3 regions of the Kitasatospora sp. NPDC005856 genome follow, and region 2 is predicted to be linked to each of the others. Evidence: riboswitches for the same ligand, from Rfam matches in the RefSeq annotation. Region 2 holds a riboswitch; each other region holds the start of a gene.
The links. Region 2 has a riboswitch for S-adenosylmethionine ahead of thrC (threonine synthase). Riboswitches for the same ligand answer to the same signal wherever they lie in the genome.
Positions count from the first base shown of each region.

Region 1: it holds a riboswitch for S-adenosylmethionine, as region 2 does, so the genes downstream of both, ABZ449_RS13545 (IclR family transcriptional regulator) here and thrC (threonine synthase) in region 2, are expected to answer to the same signal.
Region 3: it holds a riboswitch for S-adenosylmethionine, as region 2 does, so the genes downstream of both, ABZ449_RS33995 (aminotransferase class V-fold PLP-dependent enzyme) here and thrC (threonine synthase) in region 2, are expected to answer to the same signal.

Region 1 is NZ_JBEXWT010000017.1:88,045-94,736, reverse strand. Features, by position in the region: gene ABZ449_RS13555 (DUF362 domain-containing protein) at 1-2,102, opposite strand, end outside; gene ABZ449_RS13550 (threonine/serine exporter family protein) at 2,357-3,610, shown strand; gene ABZ449_RS13545 (IclR family transcriptional regulator) at 3,696-4,409, opposite strand; SAM riboswitch class I at 4,610-4,752, opposite strand; gene ABZ449_RS13540 (hypothetical protein) at 4,850-5,902, opposite strand; gene ABZ449_RS13535 (BTAD domain-containing putative transcriptional regulator) at 6,162-6,692, shown strand, end outside.
Region 2 is NZ_JBEXWT010000035.1:5,029-11,720, reverse strand. Features, by position in the region: gene ABZ449_RS21715 (hypothetical protein) at 1-51, opposite strand, end outside; gene groL (chaperonin GroEL) at 165-1,787, opposite strand; gene ABZ449_RS21705 (cold-shock protein) at 2,136-2,339, opposite strand; gene ABZ449_RS21700 (MoaD/ThiS family protein) at 2,862-3,140, opposite strand; gene thrC (threonine synthase) at 3,168-4,448, opposite strand; SAM riboswitch class I at 4,465-4,600, opposite strand; gene ABZ449_RS21690 (glucosyl-3-phosphoglycerate synthase) at 4,712-5,749, shown strand; gene ABZ449_RS21685 (trehalose-6-phosphate synthase) at 5,812-6,692, shown strand, end outside.
Region 3 is NZ_JBEXWT010000085.1:29,008-35,699, forward strand. Features, by position in the region: gene ABZ449_RS33980 (heme-copper oxidase subunit III) at 1-478, opposite strand, end outside; gene ABZ449_RS33985 (hypothetical protein) at 876-1,301, shown strand; gene trpD (anthranilate phosphoribosyltransferase) at 1,418-2,494, shown strand; SAM riboswitch class IV at 2,605-2,723, shown strand; gene ABZ449_RS33995 (aminotransferase class V-fold PLP-dependent enzyme) at 2,776-4,155, shown strand; gene ABZ449_RS34000 (Lrp/AsnC ligand binding domain-containing protein) at 4,159-4,440, opposite strand; gene ABZ449_RS34005 (rhomboid family intramembrane serine protease) at 4,481-5,263, opposite strand; gene ABZ449_RS34010 (hypothetical protein) at 5,465-5,728, shown strand; gene ABZ449_RS34015 (NYN domain-containing protein) at 5,867-6,692, shown strand, end outside.

The DNA.
Region 1 (6,692 bases), on a different contig from region 2:
GCGGCGGCCTCACGCAGGCCCTGCCAGAAGCCGGCCACCGCGGGGCGCAGCGACTCGCGGAGCTCGTCCAGGAGGGGGGAGCGGGTGGGGATGTCGCCGGGCGCGACGTGCCAGAAGCCGTCCGGTCCCAGGCGTCCGGGTGGGGCCGGCGCGGTGAGGGTCTGGCTCAGGGCCTGGGCGGCGACGGTGCGCACCATCCGGGCGGCCTCGGTCAGCCGCTGGGTGGGCAGTTCAGCGGCCTCCAGGTCGTCGAACTCCTCCCAGGGCCGGCCGATCCGGTAGGGGCGCCCCTCGTACTGGGCCTCGAAGTTGTCCAGGGTGCGGGTGAAGAAGCGCTGGTAGGAGTCCTGGACGAGCGGGTCCCTGAGCTTGGGCCGGGTGTCGGGGCGGATCACCTGCCAGGTCAGCGGCAGGGTGAAGCGCTGGCGCACCCGGATCACGATCCGGGTGCGGTCGCCGTCGTCGGCGGGGAGGAAGGTCACGGAGCCGTCGTCGTACGCGGCGGAGCCGTTGGGGCTGCGGACGGTGCGCCAGGAGATCCGCTGCCGCTGTTCCCGGTAGTCCACCGACTCCAGCTTGCAGACGTCGATGGGCGGGCCGCCGTAGTACGCCAGGTAGTTCGGCTGCGCCAGGTACAGGTTGCGTTCGATCTGGCGGGTGGGCCTGCCCTGGGCGTCGCGGGTCACCACGTGGAGCCGTCCGCCGAGGTAGTCGGTCATGTAGCTGATGGACCGGCTGATGTCGACGCGCCGGACGAACTCCCGGTAGGGCGCGTGGACGGTGCGCTCGCAGCCGAACAGGATCGAGTGGCCGACGTGCTGCCAGCGCATCTGCCAGGCGTCCGGGGGCAGCGCGTCGATGACCGTCTCCAGCGGCCGCAGCAGGTCGGTGATCCGGTCGAAGTCCTCGTGGGTGTAGACGTCGGGGTCGACGGCGAGGGAGACGTCCCGGCGGCGCAGGCCGTCCTTGGCGTTCCCGGTCCGCCAGGCGCGGACGGTGGAGGAGGCCGAGGCCGCGGCGCCGACCATCGCGCACAGGGTGGCGGCGGCGGCCGGGTTCACGTCGGCAGCGCGGATCAGCGAGGTGAGGAGGCGGGAGAGCCGGGCGAGGGCCGGGTCGGTGACCTCCGCCGCGCCCGGGGCGACGTGCCAGGCGGCGATGCTGAACAGCCGGTGGGCCCGGCCGTCGGGGGCGAGCCGGCGCACCGCCTCGACCAGGGATCTCGGCGGGTTACGCCAGCCTGGGTAGGGCGTCAGGTCGCCGTCGATCCGGTAGGCGTCCGGCAGGCCGCGGTCGCCGAGCACTCGGGCGTTGAGCGGCGAGGAGACCGGGTCGACGCCCATCAACAGGGACCCGACCACGTCCGCGAGCACACCGTCCGGTGCGGCGATCACGGTGTCCGTCCGCAGTGGCCGGCCGACCTGCGAGCCGGCGCAGCCGTGGCTGCTCACCACGGCGTCGATGAGGTGGAAGTCGGGCGGGTAGGAGCGCAGCAGGTCGACGATGACCTCGGCGCCGTCGCGCCGGGCGCGGTAGTGGTGGTGCTTGTCGCCCTGGGGGAGGACGCCGAACAGGTTGGCCAGGCACAGGGCATAGCCGAACTCGGGGTGGGTGCTGTTCTTGGCGATGTTGATCCGGAAGCCCGCCTCGAGCCAGCTTCGGGCCATGCCGCTGCCGTGCAGGACGGCACTGTCGGGGAAGTCGGCCGGCTCGACGTCCTCGGAGAGGTCCACGAGGCGGTAGGCGTTGCCCCGCGGGGTGTGTCCGCCGTAACCGAGCCGGCGGCAGGCCTGGCGGAGCCCGAGGCCGGCCAGCCAGGTGTCGGGGCCGCAGCGGGCGGCGCCGACGGTGACGTCGCGGTAGCCGCGGTCGTGCAGCAGGTCGATCAGGTGCTCCACCAGGGCGGCGCTGACGGCGGTCGCCGGATCGCCGTACGCGGACGCGCCCGGGGTCAGCAGCACCGCGACCGCCTCCGGAGCGCCGTGCGCCCGTTCGGCGAGCAGTTCCCAGAGCCCGGCCCGGGCGGCGGCGTCCGCCAGTAGGTCGGCGGCGGTCAGCGGCCGGACCCGGGTGGAGCGGGCCACGGCGGCGACGACGGTCACATCTCCCCCAACGCCGGCGGACGGTCCTCCCGCGCGTGGTCGGACCGGTCGCCGATTCACCGGAAAGCATCCCAAAGAGGTCGAAAGGGATGCTACTGCCCGAAGGTGGACAGCGGGGCGGGGCGCGCTCGTGTCCTGGAACGCGCTCGTCTCCCCGGGCCGGCCTCCGTCACCGGCCGGTCGGAACGCGGCGGGAAACCGAACAGACCGGGGCACAGTCGGACCGATTCGGGCGGGATGGGACGATACCTGCCATGTCAAGCACGTCTTCCCTGGTCCGGGTCACCGATGCCCCGCCCGACCCGCTCCGCCGCCTGCTGCTCGAACTGGGCGAAGCCCTGCTGGGCGGTGGCCTGCCCGTCCATGACGTCGAGGAGGAACTCCACTGGCTGGGGCGGGCGTTGGGGGCCCCGGAGGTACGGGTCGCCGCCCTGACCAACGGGCTCTTCGTCGCGCTGGGGCCGGAGGACGCCACCCGGTTCCAGCCGGTCGGCGGCGCACTGCGGTTCGAGCAGACGGCCGACGTCCTCCACCTGGTGCACCGGCTGCGGGCGGGCGAACTCGACGGGCCGCAGGCGCTCGCCGAGCTGGACGCGATCCGGCGGACGCCGGCCCGCCGGCCCGCGTGGGTGTCGGACCTCGGGGCGCTGCCGGTCGGGGTGGGGGTCTGCCTCTTCCTCCAGCCGGTGGCGGCGAACGTGCTGGCGGCCGGGCTCGGCTCACTGATCGTCGTGGGGCTGACCGTGCTCGCCCGGCGGCTGCCGTACCTGCGACCGCTGCTGCCCGTCACCGCCGGGTTCCTGGTGGCGCTGCTGGTCCTCTCGCTCGCCCGGGCCTCGCTGCTGGAGGGCTCGCTGCGGACCATCGTCGCCACGCTGGCGATCCTGCTGCCGGGCGGGCTGCTCGTCACCGGGCTGTCGGAGATCGCCGCGGGGGCGGCCAGCGCGGGTACGGCCCGGCTGGTGTCCGGCGCGGTGCAGCTGGCGCTGTTCCTCGCCGGAGTGGCCGCGGCGGCGACCGCGACCGGCATGCCGGCCACCGCGCTGGCCGACGTGCAGGTCGCCCGGCCGAGCTGGTGGGTGATCGCGCTGGGGCTGGCGCTCGCGGTGGCCGGCGTGGTGGTCAACGTGAACACCCCGCCCTCGGCCGTGCCGTGGATCGTCGTGGTGATCGCGGTGAGCGTCACGGCCCAGGTGGTGGTGGGGTCGGCGCACGGCGCGGCGGTCGGCGGCCTGGCCGGTGCGGTCACCGCCGCGGCCGCGGCCACCCTGGTGCACTGGCTGCCGGGCGGTCCGCTCTGGCAGGTCCTCTACCTCCCCGCGTTCTGGATCGTGGTGCCGGGCTCCTTCGGCCTGCTGCACACCGCGCAGATCGAGGTCGGCAACGGCGCGCAGTCGGTGCTGACGGCCGTTTCGGCGGTCTTCGGGGTGTCGATCGGCACCCTGATCGGCGCGGTGATCAGCCGGATACCCCGCCCCCGCCGCGCCGTCCTGCTGCCCCGGGTCTGAGACCGTGTCACCGGGCCCTGGGTCGCGCGGAGGATGCGACCCAGGGCCCGGAGCTCTTCTCACGGGTGGCGCTCGGGGGCGCCGCTCACGGGTGGCGCAGGGCCTCGGTGAGCCGGTGGGCGGCCTCGACGACGGCCTGGGAGAGGTGGGCGCCGGGGTGGCGGCTGAGGCGTTCGATCGGTCCGGAGACCGTGACGGCCGCGACCACCCGGTTGGACTGGCCGCGGACGGGCGCGGAGACGGAGGCGACCCCGACCTCGCGCTCGCCGACGGACTGGGCCCAGCCCCGGCGCCGTACGCCGCTCAGGGCGGTGGCGGTGAAGCGGGCGCCCTGGAGGCCGCGGTGGAGGCGCTCCGGCTCCTCCCAGGCGAGCAGGATCTGGGCGGCGGCGCCGACCTTCATGGGGAGGGTGACGCCCACCGGAACGGTGTCGCGCAGGCCGGTGAGGCGCTCGGCGGCGGCCACGCAGATCCGCACCTCGCCCTGCCGCCGGTAGAGCTGGGCGCTCTCGCCGGTGATGTCGCGCAGCTGGGTGAGGACCGAACCGGCCGCGGCCAGCAGCCGGTCCTCGCCGGCGGCCGTGGCGAGCTCGGCGAGCCGGGGGCCGAGCATGAACCGGCCGTTCACGTCCCGGCTGACCAGGCGGTGGTGTTCGAGTGCGACGGCCAGCCGGTGGGCGGTGGGCCGCGCCATGCCGGTGGCCGCGACCAGGCCGCCGAGGGTGGCGGGCCCGGCCTCCAGGGTGCCGAGGATCGAGGTGACCTTGTCGAGCACGCCGACGCCGCTCGTGTTCTCCATGGGTGGGGTACTCCAGTCTCGAGGCCGGGAGCAGCGGGTGGGGGCTGCTCACGGCGGCTCCGGGCGGGGAGCCGGGGGTGTGATCAGCGAGGACGGGCCGGGGAAGTCGGCCGATTGCCTGCGCCGGGCACGAGACGGGTACGCGAAAGAGCCGGGGCGGGAAGCGCCCGGGCGAAGGACAGCACAGAGAGCACCGTGTCTCCTCATCTTTCCCGCGCCAGGGTGGCGACAGGCCGGAGTTGGCACTGATCCCGGACGGCACGGCGCGTACTTCGGACGCCGGGTCGAACGGGGAGTTGCCGGGGCTTCGTAGGGCCGGTCCCTCCACCCCTCTGGATGATTCGCCAGGAACGATACAAGACTCCCCGGGCCGGTCGGCAAGCCCCCCCCCCACGCTCGACCGCGGCCCACGGGGACGGCTCGACGGCGGCTCGGCTCCGTCAGCCGGTGTACGCGGCCCGGTCCGGGCGGCCGGGGGCGGTGGCGTCCCAGGCGCGCAGGGCGGCCAGCGCGGCGGCGCGCTCGGGGGCCGTCGGCCGGGTGCCCTCGGGGCCGAGCAGGTAGTCGGCGACGGGGGTGAGCAGCAGGGTCGCGTCGCCGGCCGGGAGCAGCAGGGCCTCGTCCCACTGGTGCCGGATGACGGTGCGGCGCAGCAGGGTGCCGTGGCGCGGGCGGGGCCGGCCGGCGGGGCCCCGGCGGCGGTGGAGTTCGGGGGCGACCTCGGCCTCCAGGACGGTGCGCACGTCCCGCAGGGAGCCGAGCGGCACGTGCTCGGCGGCGAGGTCGAGCAGGGCGGCGGCCTCCGGGGCGAGCCGGTAGGCGGCGACCACCGCGGCGGTCTCGACGGGGTCGAAGGGCTGCCCGGCGAGCTGGGCCACGTCGATCACGTCGCCCGCGAGGAAGGTGCGTCCGAGCCCCTCCTCGGCGAGGGCGATCAGGCATTCCACGTGGTCGTCGGCGGCCAGGTAGGGGCGGACCGGGACGGTGGCGAGGTCGCCGGCGAGCGCGGCGGTCGACACCCGCACCTGGTACCAGGGGTCGAGCAGCGGGTCCTCGGCGGGCCAGCGCAGGGTGACGGCCGTGTGCCGGGGGCGCTCGCCGAGCAGGCTGACCTCGACCGACTCCACCGGGTGATCGGTGACCAGCCGGTTGACGGCCTGCCAGAGCGAGGCCTCGGTGGGGCCGACCAGGCTGAGCTCGGCCAGCGGCCGGGGCAGGCCCGGCGGGTAGTAGCCGGCCAGCGGGAGGTCGCGGATCGGCCGGACGCCGGTGGCGTCGGCGAGGTCCCGGGCGACGCCCGCGTAACACTCGGCCCGGTCGCGGGCGCGCCGCAGCTCGGCCCGGGCGTGCCGGCCCATCCGGACGCCCTCCCGGTCGAGCGCGGCGAGCACCAGGTACGGGAGGTGGCGCTCGCCCCGAGCGCGGTGGAGCAGCTCGACCGGTCCGGCGACCGGATCGACGTCGAGCAGCCGGTGGAGCAGGTCGGTGTTCATGGGCGTCCGCCTCCGAGGTCCGTGGTGGCCGCCCGGACGGCGGCCGGGCGACCGGGGACGTGGCGGGTCCGGCGGTCGGTGCCGGGCCGACCGCGGGCGCCGCACCACCGATTGTGAGGACGGCCGATCAACGCCGGATCACCACCGGTTCGACGATCTCTCGACATCCCGCCGGGTGCCATGGGTTGATAGGGGCTCATCACATCGGGGGGCGGCACGTGCGGGCGGGGGCTAGCACATGAGGCGGGCAGGTGCAGGCATGGACGATTTCCGGTTCTCGGTGCTGGGACTGATGCGGGCGCAGCGCGGCGCGACCGCGCTGAAGGTGGGCAGCCCCCAGCAGCAGGCGATGCTGGCGGTACTGCTGCTGCGGCCCGGCCACGGTGCGAGCGCCACCGACCTGATCGACGCCCTGTGGGGTGAGGAGCCCCCGGGCACCGCGATGACGACGGTGCGCACCTACGCCTGGCGGTGGCGCAAGGTCCTGCACGGCGAGGAGCCGGACGCGCCGACCGTGCTGACCTCGGTCGGGGACGGCTACCGGCTGGTGCTGCCCAAGCTCGCGGTGGACGCGGCGCAGGCGGAGGAGCTGGCGGCGCAGGCCGAGCGCACGGCGGCCGCCGGGGAGCCGCAGCAGGCGCGGGACCTGCTGAACCAGGCGCTGGAGCTGTGGCAGGGCGAGCCGCTGGCGGGCATCCCCGGCCCGTTCGCCCAGCGCCAGCGCCAGCGGCTCCAGGAGCTGCGGCTGACCCTGCTGGAGGAGCGGATCGCCCTGGACCTGGCGCTGGGC
Region 2 (6,692 bases):
GATCAGTGCCCGCGCGTTGTGCAGGGCGGTCTCGATGTCGTCGGCAGCCATCCGTCCATCCTCTCCTCAAGTCCCCCGAACGCCGAAACGCCGCGTGGGCGGCCCCCCGAAGGGAGCCGCCCACACGGACGGGGAATCAACCGATCCGATCGAAGCGATCAGGATCAGAAGTCCATGTCACCGCCCGGCATGCCGCCGCCGGCGGCCGCAGCGGCCTTCTCCGGCTTGTCGGCGATGACGGCCTCGGTGGTGAGGAACAGCGCCGCGATGGAGGCGGCGTTCTGCAGCGCGGAGCGGGTGACCTTGGCCGGGTCGATGATGCCCTCGGCGATCAGGTCGACGTACTCGTTGGTGGCGGCGTTCAGGCCGTGACCGGCGGGGAGGTTGCGCACCTTCTCCACCACGACGCCACCCTCCAGGCCGGCGTTGGTCGCGATCTGCTTGATCGGGGCCTCCAGCGCGACCTTGACGATGTTGGCACCGGTGGCCTCGTCGCCGTCCAGCTCCAGCTTGTCGAAGGCGACACCGGCCTGCAGCAGGGCGACGCCACCACCGGCGACGATGCCCTCCTCGACGGCGGCCTTGGCGTTGCGGACGGCGTCCTCGATGCGGTGCTTGCGCTCCTTGAGCTCCACCTCGGTGGCCGCGCCGGCCTTGATGACGGCCACGCCGCCGGCCAGCTTGGCGAGGCGCTCCTGGAGCTTCTCGCGGTCGTAGTCCGAGTCGCTGTTCTCGATCTCGGCGCGGATCTGGTTCACGCGGCCCGCGACCTGCTCGCTGTCGCCGCCACCGTCGACGATGGTGGTCTCGTCCTTGGTGATGACCACCTTGCGGGCGGTGCCCAGCAGGTCGACGCCGGCGTTCTCCAGCTTGAGGCCGACCTCCTCGGAGATGACGGTGCCACCGGTGAGGATGGCGATGTCGCCGAGCATGGCCTTGCGGCGGTCACCGAAGCCCGGGGCCTTGACGGCGACGGACTTGAAGACGCCCTTGATCTTGTTGACGATCAGGGTCGACAGGGCCTCGCCCTCGACGTCCTCGGCGATGATGACGAGCGGCTTGCCGCTCTGCATGACCTTCTCCAGCAGCGGGAGCAGGTCCTTGATCGAGCCGATCTTGGAGTTGGCGATGAGGATGTACGGGTCCTCGAAGGTCGCCTCCATGCGCTCCAGGTCGGTGGCGAAGTAGGCGGAGATGTAGCCCTTGTCGAAGCGCATGCCCTCGGTGAGCTCGAGCTCCAGGCCGAAGGTGTTGCTCTCCTCGACGGTGATGACGCCTTCCTTGCCGACCTTGTCCATGGCCTCGGCGATCAGCTCGCCGATCTGGGTGTCGGCGGCCGAGATGGAGGCGGTGGAGGCGATCTGCTCCTTGGTCTCCACGTCGGTGGCCTGGGCCAGCAGCTGGTCCGAGACGGCGACGACGGCCTTCTCGATGCCGCGCTTCAGGGCCATCGGGTTGGCGCCGGCGGCGACGTTGCGCAGACCCTCGCGAACCAGGGCCTGGGCGAGCACGGTGGCGGTGGTGGTGCCGTCACCCGCGACGTCGTCCGTCTTCTTGGCGACCTCCTTGACGAGCTCCGCACCGATCTTCTCGTACGGGTCCTCGAGCTCGATCTCCTTGGCGATGGAGACACCGTCGTTGGTGATCGTGGGGGCGCCCCACTTCTTCTCCAGCACGACGTTGCGACCCTTGGGGCCGAGCGTGACCTTCACTGCGTCGGCGAGCTGGTTCATGCCACGCTCAAGGCCGCGGCGAGCTTCCTCATCAAAGGCGATGATCTTGGCCATCTGAAGTGGTCCTCCGGGACACGGTCGACTGCTCGGACCAAGGGGTGCCCGCGACGGACGGCCCTGGTGTGCGGGGGTCCATTCCCCTACCGCTCCCGGGGGCCTCACCGACCCGGTCCGCTGTCACTCTCACGCTGTGAGTGCTAACGCCAATGATTAGCACTCCCGATGGTCGAGTGCAAGCCCAATCGGCAATCCGCAAGCCGTCGTCGGGGTCCGCCGGGCAGACGCCGACCGGGTGCGCCGGGGAACGCCGACGGGCCCGCGCGACGTGTGTCGCACGGGCCCGTCGAGAAGCGAGAGGTCACCAGCCGAAGGGCCGCGCCGAGCTCCTGGGGTCGGAAGGGGTCAGACCGCCGCGCGGACCATGTCCGCCTGCGGGCCCTTCTGTCCCTGGGAGATCTCGAACTCGACCCGCTGGCCCTCCTCGAGGGTGCGGTAGCCGTCCATCTGGATCGCGCTGTAGTGGACGAAGACGTCCGCACCACCGTCGACCGCGATGAAGCCGTAGCCCTTCTCCGCGTTGAACCACTTGACGGTGCCCTGAGCCATTCCGAACTCCCCTAGTGCTGTGCTGGCCCTTCACGTGCCCGCAGGTCGCGGGCCCGGGTTGGTTGAAGGCCGGCCCGGGGAACCCCCCCTGGGCGCAGCCGTGCACGCCGCAGCCCTCCGTGCAGGACGCCTGGTGGCTTCCGGCGAGCGGGTGATTGCGTCGACCGCCGCTGAATGTATCCGGATCGACGCCCTCTGCAACAGGGCCAGCCGCCGGTAATTCCGTTCGGCCGTCGAGGGACAGGACGGGCTGAATCGGAATAATCTCGGCATTCCACGCCGGACATAGCGGACGAATTACCCAAATGTCTGCGGGAATTCTGACAACTGCCTGACAGGTTTCACGGGGCCGGGCGCTCCCGGGCCGAGCACTGCGGGAGCCGAAAGGGAAACCATGTTCCCAGCCGAGCCACACTCTACTCCGCTCGGGCGGGAAATATTCCCGCCGAAATGCAGCGGTCGCCCGCGCGTACGGAGATCGGAATTCCGTACGCGCGGGCGACCGCGGTTCTCGCAAACTGCTCAGCAGCCGCCGGCCACCGCCGGGATGATCGAGATGCCGGCGCCGTCCTCGATCTCGGTCGCCAGGCCCTCGGCGAAGCGCACGTCGTCGTCGTTCACGTAGACGTTCACGAAGCGGCGCAGCTTGCCGGTGTCGTCCAGGATGCGGGCCGAGATGCCCGCGTGGTTCTTCTCCAGGTCGGCGACGACCTCGGCCAGGGTGGCACCCTCGGCGGTCACCTCGGCGGCGCCGCCGGTGTAGGTGCGCAGGATGGTGGGGATGCGGACGTTGGCGCTCATGACTCTCCTTGCGGGGGCGGGGGTGGTTCAGGCGGACGCGAGGCCGGCGGCGCGGAACGAGTCCAGCGTCGGGCGGATGACGGCGCTCATCCCGGCGTCGGAGACGGCGTCCAGGGTCTTCAGGCCGTCGCCGGTGTTGATCGCGACGGTCTCCTTGGCCGGATCCAGCTGCCCGGTCTCGACCAACTTCTTCAGCACGCCGACGGTCACCCCGCCCGCGGTCTCGGCGAAGACGCCCTCGGTCCGCGCCAGCAGCTTGATCGCCGCCACGACCTCGGCGTCCGTGACGTCCTCCACCGCGCCGCCGGTGCGGCGGGCGATGTCCAGCACGTACGGGCCGTCGGCCGGGTTGCCGATCGCCAGGGACTTGGCGATGGTGTCCGGCTTGACCGGCTTGATCACGTCCCGGCCGGCCTTGAACGCGGCCGACACCGGCGAGCAGCCCTCGGCCTGGGCGCCGAAGACCTTGTACGGCCGGTCCTCGACCAGACCGAGCCTGATCAGCTCCTGGAGGCCCTTGTCGATCTTCGTCAGCTGGGAGCCCGAGGCGATCGGGATCACGATCTGCTCCGGCAGCCGCCAGCCGAGCTGCTCGCAGATCTCGTAGGCCAGCGTCTTGGAACCCTCGCCGTAGTACGGCCGCAGGTTCACGTTGACGAAGCCCCAGCCCTCGCCGGCCGGGTCGCCGATCAGCTCCGAGCAGAAGCGGTTCACGTCGTCGTAGTTGCCCTCGATGCCGACCAGCTCGCCGCCGTACACCCCGGCCATGACGACCTTGCCCTGCTCCAGGTCGTGCGGGATGAACACGCAGGACCGGAACCCGGCCCGGGCCGCCGCCGCACCCACCGCGCCGGCCAGGTTGCCGGTCGAGGAGCAGGACAGCGTGGTGTACCCGAACGCCCGGGCCGCCTCGATCGCGCACGCGACCACCCGGTCCTTGAACGAGTGCGTCGGGTTCCCGGAGTCGTCCTTGATGTGCAGCTGGGCGGTGAACCCGAGCTCCCGGCCCAGGTTGTCCGCCTTCACCAGCGGGGTCCACCCCGGGTTCAGGTTGGGCTTGGAGGCCACGTCGGCCGGAACCGGCAGCAGCGGCGCGTACCGCCAGATGGACGCCGGACCGGCCTCGATCCGCTTGCGCAGCTCCTCGGCGCCCTCGCTGCCGAACTCGTAGGCGATCTCCAGCGGGCCGAAGCACTCCAGGCAGGCGAAGCTGGGGCCGAGCGGGAAGCGGGTGCCGCACTCGCGACAGGACAGCGCGGCGGCCGGGCCGAGGTCGACGGAAACAAGTGCGGCGGTGTCGATAGCCATGATGGCGAGGCCTCTCTCCTCATCTTCCCCGTGGCGCGGTCGCACCACGGGCCGGAATTGGCACCTGTCCCGCCGGGGCCTGTCGACGACAGCCGCGCGAGAAGGTTGCCGGGACGTCAACGGGCCGTTCCCTCAGTCCCTCTGGATGAGCTTGTGAAATTGTGGTGGTGCTCAACGGAGACCCCGGCGTGCAAAGGTCCGACCGCTGTACGAAGACTGTATCCGAAGGCGTCAATCCTGAACGGGACCGTCCGCCAAGCGAGATGGCCCGTCCCACCGTCCCCGCCGAGGAGACCTCCGTGCCCGCCGAACCGAATCCCGAGCTCCTCCCGCAGACGGCGTCCTGGCTGCGCCGCCGCTCCTGGAGCGCGGCCGACCGGCCGGTCCACACCCTCCTCGCCGCCAAGGAACGCACCGGCCGCACCGTCAGCGTGGTCCTCCCGGCCCTGGACGAGGAGGCCACCGTCGGCGACATCGTCCGCACCATCCGCCGCGAACTGATGGAACGCCTCCCGCTCGTCGACGAACTCGTCGTCGTCGACTCCGGCTCCACCGACGCCACCGCCGCCGTCGCCGCCGAGGCCGGTGCCCGGGTCGAGCACCGCGACGCCGTACTGCCCCGGCTGCCCGCCGTCCCCGGCAAGGGCGAGGTGCTCTGGCGCTCCCTGCTGGTCACCCACGGCGACATCGTCTGCTTCGTCGACGCCGACCTGCGCGAATTCGACCCGGCCCTCGTCTCCGGCATCATCGGCCCGCTGCTGACCGACGACTCCATCCAGCTGGTCAAGGCCATGTACGACCGCCCGCTGGAATCGGAGGGCGCCGTCCTGCCCGCCGGCGGCGGCCGGGTCACCGAACTCGTCGCCCGCCCGCTGCTCAACCTCCACTGGCCGGAACTCGCCGGTTTCGTCCAGCCCCTCGGCGGCGAGTACGCGGCCCGCCGCTCACTGCTCGAACGGCTGCCCTTCCCCACCGGCTACGGCGTCGAACTCGGCCTGCTGGTCGACGCCCTGGAACTGGCCGGCCTGGACGCCCTGGCCCAGGTGGACGTCGGCGTCCGGCACCACCGCCACCAGGACGGCCAGGCCCTCGGCCGGATGGCCGCCACCATCTACCGGACCGCTCTGGAACGCCTCGACCGCACCCACCGCCTCAAGGCCTCCGCCGACCTCGTCCACCCCCACCTCACCCAGTTCACCCGCGACCCGGAGACCCGCGCCTTCACCGCCCACACCCACCCGGTGACCGCCCTGGAACGCCCCCCGATGCACACCGTCCCCGAATACGCGACCCGTCACTGAAGGGCCCGTCTTCGCCGCACTCCACGGGTTTGCCACGCCGAACCCCCGGCAACATGCCAACCATGGGCGAAACCACGACCAACCGTTCGAGCGCGACCGGCACCGCTCCCGTCCTGGTGGCCTCCAACCGGGGACCGGTCTCCTTCGGCACCGCCGACGACGGCACGCTGACCCTGCGCCGGGGCGGCGGCGGCCTGGTCTCCGGCCTCTCCGCCATCGCGGACCCGAACGCCGTCTGGGTCTGCGCCGCCCTCAGCGACGCCGACCGCAGAGCCGCCGCCGAGGCGCCCCGGGGCCGCCTCGACCTGGCCGGCCACGCGGTCGGCGGCCAGGCCGTACGGATGCTGGACATCGACCCGCAGACCTTCACCCGCGCCTACAACGGCGTCGCCAACTCCACCCTGTGGTTCGTCCACCATCTGCTCTACGCGACCCCCACGGCACCCGCCTTCGACGCCGGCTTCCGCACCGAGTGGGCCGCCTACCAGGCCTACAACGAGGCCTTCGCCGAGGCCCTGGCCGCCGAAGCCGCCCCGGACGCCGCCGTCCTCGTCCAGGACTACCACCTCTCCCTGGCCCCGGCGCTGCTCCGGGCGGCCCGCCCCGACCTGCGGATCGGCCACTTCTCGCACACCCCCTGGGCCCCTCCCGAGTACTACCGGCTGCTGCCCGACGACGTCGCCCGGGCCGTCCTCACCGGCATCCTCGGCGCCGACCGGGCCGGCTTCCTCACCGAGCGCTGGGCCCGCGCCTTCGCCGCCTGCTGCGCGGACCTCCTGGGCGCGACCGTCGACCACGACGCGCTCACCGTCACCCTCGACGGCCGCACCACCGCCCTCGGCGTCCACGCCCTCGGCGCCGACGCCGACTTCCTGCGCGAGCGCGCCCACCGCCCCGACGTCGACGAACGCCTCGCCGCACTGCGCCGGACCGTCGGCGACCG
Region 3 (6,692 bases), on a different contig from region 2:
ACGCGATCAGACCACCCGTCACGTGCAGCCCGTGGAAGCCGGTGGTCAGGTAGAACACCGTGCCGTACGGGTCGGAGGACAGCGAGAGGCCGTCCTTCTTGACCAGCTCGGTGTACTCGAAGACCTGGCCGCCGATGAAGACCGCGCCCATGGCGAACGTGAGGATGAACCACGCCCGGAGCTTTTTCACGTCACCGCGCTCGGCAGCGAACACGCCGAGCTGGCAGGTGAGCGAGGAGAGCACCAGGATCGTGGTGTTGACCGACGAGAAGGGCACGTTGAGGGCGTGGGCCTTCTCGGTCCAGAACTCCGGCCCCTTGACGGAGCGGAGCGTGAAGTACATCGCGAAGAGGGCCGCGAAGAACATCAACTCGGAACTGAGCCAGACGATCGTTCCGACGCTGACCATGTTCGGCCGGTTGACCGATCCGTGCGCGTGCCCGGTTTCTACTGCTGTTGCTGTCGCCACGACGGACATTATGTCGGTCCCTTATTCCGTCTTCACGCCGGGGGGTGTCCCTCGGAGTGTCCGGTGCGTGCGGTATGCCCGCTTGGGGGGCGACCGGGTGCCCGGACGGCGACTGAGCAGCGGCGTGTCCCTTTTCTGATGGTTCCTCGGAGGAGCCTACGACCCCGTTGCCCGGCGCGTCGTTGCACGGTCGGAGTAGCCGTGGGAGGTAAGGGGACGGGCGCCCGGGTCGGCCGTACGGGTGGACCGGGCGGGGTCGGGTGACGGGCCGTCCTCCGGGCGGGTGAGCCCGGGGCGCGGTGGCTCGAGGAGGAACGTGCGCGAGGGGGACTCGGCGGAGGGTGATCGGGAGTAGCATCCGGAACAGGCGAACGTGGTCCGGATCACACTTGAGGGAGCAGGGTCCATGGCGTACACGACCGATGAGACGCTCACCGTCCTCGTCTACAGCGACGACCGCAACACCCGCGAGCAGGTGCTGACGGCGCTCGGCCGCCGGCCCGCCGCGGATCTTCCGGAACTGTCCTACCTGGAGTGCGCGACCACCCCCGCGGTGCTCAAGGCGCTGGAGAAGGGGGGAGTGGACCTCTGCGTGCTGGACGGCGAGGCGGTTCCGGCCGGGGGGCTGGGACTCGGGCGCCAGCTCAAGGACGAGATCTACGGCTGCCCGCCGGTGCTGGTGCTGATCGGCCGGCCGCAGGACTCCTGGCTCGCGGCCTGGAGCCGGGCGGACGCCGCCATCTCCCACCCGGTGGAGCCGGTGGCACTGGCCGAGGCCGTCGCCACCCTGCTGCGGGCGCGAGTGGCCAAGCGGACTCCGGCCGTCCGCTGATTTCCGCCCCGGCAACTGGAAAAGAGAGGGGTAGAAGCGACCGCTTCGCTCGATAGGCTGGCTCCATCCGTACGGACGTCCCCGCAGCGGGGAACCGACAACAGCTGGAGTCAGCCATGGTGAACGTGAACCCTGCGAACGGCGGTAGCGACCCCGCGCAGGTGGTCCGCACCTGGCCGGACATCCTGGCGGCGCTGTTGCAGGGAGAGGACCTCGACCGGGCGTCCACCGCGTGGGCGATGGACCGGATCATGAGCGGCGAGGCCTCCCCCGTGCAGGTGGCCGGGTTCATGATCGCCCTGCGGGCCAAGGGCGAGTCGGTCGAGGAGATCTCCGGCCTGGTCGACGCGATGTACGCGCACGCCGAACCGCTGGAGATCCCCGGCCCGGCGGTGGACATCGTCGGCACCGGCGGGGACCGGGCGAAGACCGTCAACATCTCCACCATGTCGGCGATCGTCGCGGCGGCCGCCGGCGCCAAGGTGGTCAAGCACGGCAACCGGTCGGCCTCCTCCTCCAGCGGCTCCTCGGACGTGCTGGAGAAGCTCGGGGTGGCGCTCGACCTCTCCTCGCGGCGGGTCGCCGAGGTGGCCGAGGAGGTCGGGCTCACCTTCTGCTTCGCGGCCAAGTTCCACCCCTCGATGCGGCACGCCGCCACCGCGCGGCGCGACCTCGGGGTGCCGACCTCCTTCAACATCCTCGGCCCGCTGACCAACCCGGCCAAGGTCACGGCGCACGCCATCGGCTGCTTCGACACCCGGCTGGCCGGGCTGATCGCCGGGGTGCTGGCCGAGCGGGGTGCGACGGCGCTGGTCTTCCGCGGCGACGACGGGCTGGACGAGCTGACCATCACCACCACCTCGCAGGTCTGGCTGGTGCGCGACGGGGTGGTCACCGAGACCGCCTTCGACCCGCGGGACGTCGGCATCGAGCTGGTCGGCATCGAGGCGCTGCGCGGGGCGGACGCCTCGTACAACGCCGAGGTCGCGCGGCGGCTGCTGGCCGGGGAGCACGGGCCGGTGCGGGACGCCGTCCTGCTGAACACGGCGGCGGCACTGGTCGCGCTGGACCTGGGCGACGCGCCGCTCACCGAGCAGCTGGCGGCCGGCATGGAGCGGGCCGCCAACGCGATCGACTCCGGCGCCGCGCAGGACCTGCTGCGGCGTTGGTCGGAGGCCACCAGCCGCGTCTGAGGCGGAAGTCGGGGAGCCCGTGCCGGTGCGCCGGTGCGGGCTTCCGTGCTGTGTCCGGATGTTGGACGCTCGTTTGACCACCCGATGGACGCGGCCTAGAGTCTTCGCCAGGTCATGAGTGACAGCGCCAAGCCCCAGCTGGCTGTCCGGCAACCCTCCGTCCGTGGCGGGGTGCCCTGGGTGAGGACCGGGTCGTCACGGCAAACCGTCCGTGCGACAAGCGCGGACGCCCGACGACTGGCACTCCCGGGGGTCCCTTGCCCCTGAAGGAGTGCGTCCTCATGTCGATTTCCACCGAAATCCGGACCCCGCTCGCCGTCCTCGGCGCCGACGTCCAGGTCCCGCTCGCCAACGGTGAGAAGGTCGCCTACGCGGCGCTCGACTACGCGGCCAGCTCCCCGGCGCTCCAGCGGGTGTGGGACGACGTCGCCGCCTACGCGCCGTACTACGGCAGCGTCCACCGCGGGGCCGGGTACCTGTCCCAGCTGTCCACCGACCTGTTCGAGCAGAGCCGCCGCACCGTCGGCGAGTTCCTCGACCTGCGCGAGGGCGACCAGGTGGTCTTCACCCGGGCCACCACCGACTCGCTCAACCTGCTGGCCGCGGCCGTTCCGGCCGGCACCCGGGTGTTCGCGTTCGAGACCGAGCACCACGCCTCGCTGCTGCCCTGGGCGCACGCCGGACTGACCGTCACTTACCTGCGGGCGCCGCGCTCCCGGGCCGAGGCGGTGGCCGCGCTGGACGCCGCGCTCGCCGAGGCGCCCGAGGGCCCCAAGCTGCTCTGTGTCACCGGCGCCTCCAACGTGACCGGCGAGCTGTGGCCGGTCGCCGAGCTGACCGCGACCGCGCACCGGCACGGCGCCCGGGTGGTGCTGGACGCCGCCCAGCTGGCGCCGCACCACCGGGTCTCGGTGCGCGAGCTGGACGTCGACTGGATCGCCTTCTCCGGCCACAAGATCTACGCGCCGTTCGGTGCCGGGGTGCTGGCCGGCCGGGCGGACTGGCTGGACGCGGCCGAGCCGTACCTGGCCGGCGGCGGGGCGACCCGGACGGTGGCCCGGGAGAGCGACGGCTCGGTGGCCGTGCAGTGGCACACCGGCCCGGCCCGGCACGAGGCCGGCTCGCCGAACGTCATCGGCGCCTACGCCATCGCCTCGGCCTGCCGGGCGCTGGCCGAGGCCGGCTTCGACGCGCTGGAGGCCCGCGAGCAGCAGCTGATCGCCCGGCTGACGGCCGGGCTGGCCGAGATCCCGCAGGTCAAGGTGCTGAACCTGTTCGGTGACGACTCCGCCCGGGTGGGCGTGCTCTCCTTCGTCGTCCGGGGCTGGAACAGCTCGCACTTCTCGGCCGCGCTCTCCGCCGAGTACGGCATCGGGGTGCGCGACGGGCTGTTCTGCGCCCACCCGCTGGTGCGCACGCTGCTCGGGGACGAGGACGTCGCCCCGTCCGAGTGCGGTGCGCCCGAGCCCTCGCTGCCGGGCGAGCGCAGCCTGAACGCGATCCGGGTGAGCTTCGGCGCCGGGACGCCGGACGAGCACGTCGACCGCTTCCTGACCGCCGTCCGGGAGCTGGTCACCGACGGCGCCGCCTGGAGCTACCGCAACGAGGGCGGGCGCTGCGTCGCGACCGTGCAGATCGACAGGGGCCGGCGCGAGGGCTGAGCGCTACTCGTCCAGGCCGAGGGCGAAGGCGGCTTCCAGGTCGTGCTGGGAGTACGTGCGGAAGGCGATCTGGGTCTCGGTGTGGGCCACGCCCGGGACCTTGTTGAGCCGGCCCGGGATGACCTCGGCGAGGTCGTCGTGCCGGCGCACCCGCACCATCGCCACCAGGTTGTAGCCGCCGGTCACCGAGTAGACCTCGCTGACGCCGTCGATGGCGGCGATGGACTCGGCGATCTCCGGGATGCGGTCGACACTGGTCTTGATCAGGACGATGGCGGTGATCACAGTCGGGCTCCTTTGTGGGGTGCCGCCAGCGTATCGGGCGTCAGCCGGGGCGTCGCGGGGGGTGGCGAACCACGGTGCAGGCGTAGAGGAACCCGGCCGAGAAGCCGATCACATGGACCAGGTACGCCACCCCGGGCCCGGCCGAGTGCACCGACCACCACTGCAGGGCGAACCAGAGGCCGAGCACCAGCCAGGCGGGGAAGCGCAGCGGCAGGAAGCACAGCAGCGGGACGAGGGTGGTCACCCGGGCCCGGGGGTGGAGGCGCAGATAGGCGCCGAGGGCGGCGGAGATCGCCCCCGAGGCCCCGATGAGCACCCGGGTGGAGTTCGGCGAGTGCGCCTCGGCGAGCGCGAAGCCGTACGTGGTCAGGCTGCCGGCGGCCAGGTAGAAGAGGGCGTACCGGGCGCGGCCCAGCCGCCGTTCGACGGTGGGGCCGAAGACCTGGAGGAAGAGCAGGTTCCCCAGCAGGTGGAGCCAGCCGGCGTGCAGGAAGAGCCCGGTGAGGACGGACAGCGCCGGGTGCTTCCCCGGGGTCGGTGCGGCCGGACAGCCGGGGACCGGATCGGGGGCCTCGGTCAGCTGTCCTGCGGTCAGCGGCCGTCCGGCGAGCACCTCGGCCGGGACGGCGCCCCAGCGCTGCTCGTACCGCTGCTCCGCGCAGACCCGGGCCTGGCCGGTGCCGTACAGCGGGTTGAGGCCGGCGGCCGGGCCGAGCAGGAAGACCAGGGTGTTGAGGGCGATCAGGGCGTAGCTGACCGCCGGGACGGTCGCCGCCGGGCTGCCGCCCCGGGCGGCGGTGTGGTCGGGGACCGCGAACGCCATGCGGCCAAGCATCCCTCCGGGCGCCGTAGGTGACACGGCGGTTTACGGCAGGTGGACTAGCCAGGGTGTTCGGGCGACCGGTGGTCGCGGTGGTTGCCCCAGGCAATAGGCTTGGGGCGGGCATTCCCGCCTCCCGCCGCCGATGCCGGGGCTCCGGGGGGAGCGCCTAGCCCACCCAGGGACCACCCGAGAGGACCCCCGATGACCGTCCCCGCCCTGACCGCCGAGACGCGCTGGCGCTGCACCCTGTGCGGCAACCTCACCCGCTTCGACGTGACCCGCACCGCACGGGTGACCGAGTTCCTGCACTTCGACCTGGCCGGCGAGTCCAAGGTCGAGGAGACCGAGGTACTGAGCGAGACCATCGAGTCGGTGCGCTGCCGCTGGTGCAACGCGGTGGACCAGGTCGAGCTGGTGGCCCGCCCGGGCGCCGAGGGGGAGCAGGCCCCCGCCGAGCAGGGCTGATCCCCGCCGCCGCGGCGGGTGGGTGCCCGGCGCACCCACCCGCGCCGCAAGGGACAATGCACAACAAGACGCACGGAGCGTGACGGCAGGGGGGCGGTCGCGGCCGTGCCCCGCTGGACCAGGATCGGAGCCGAGGACGTGGTGGACGCAGCGAAGGAGCCCGGCGAAGCCCAGGGGCTTCAGCCCGCTGCGGCCGAGGCGGCCGAGGCGGCGAACGACTCCTCCGAGCCCGCGGAGGAGCGCGCCGTCGAGAAGCTCGACCGGCCACTGCCGGAGGGCGTGCGCCGGCGCGTGGTCGGGCTGGCCTCGGACGCGCTCGGCGGGCTGCCGCCGGGCGAGCTCCCGCAGAGCCTGCGTCAGTACGTCAAGTTCACCCCGGCGCGGCGGGCCAAGTACGCGGCCACCGCGCTGGCGGCGGCCCTGGAGGCCGAGCCGGCCTTCCGGGTGCGGATAGCGGAGCGGCTGCGACTCGGGCAGCCGGACCTGGTGAAGGCGCTGGAGTCGGGTACCGTCCCGAGCGCCGCCGATCCGATGGACGTCGCGGCCGCCGCCTACCTGGTGCGTTCGGCGGGCTGGAGCCGGCTGGTGGCCGAGGCCGGCGAGGAGGCCGAGCGGGCCGGTGCCGAGGACGCGGCCGCGGAGGCGGCCCGGCTGGTGGAGAAGCTGCAGGCCGAACTGGCCGAGGTGCGGGCCTCCGCGCGGGCGGACCTGGACCGGCAGCGGGCCGAGTCCGACGGGGTCCGCAGGGAGGCGGAGTCGCTGCGCAAGAAGGTGCGGTCGCTGGAGAGCGACACCCGCCGGGCGCAGGCCGAGACGCGCCGGGTGGCAGGCGAGCTGGAGGCCCTGAAGGGGCAGGCGGCGGCCGAGCGGGGTGCGGCCGAGACCGAGGCGCGCAGACTCAGGCACCGGGTCTCGGAGCTGGAGACCGCGGCCGAGCAGGGCCGCCGGTCGGCCCGCGAGGGGC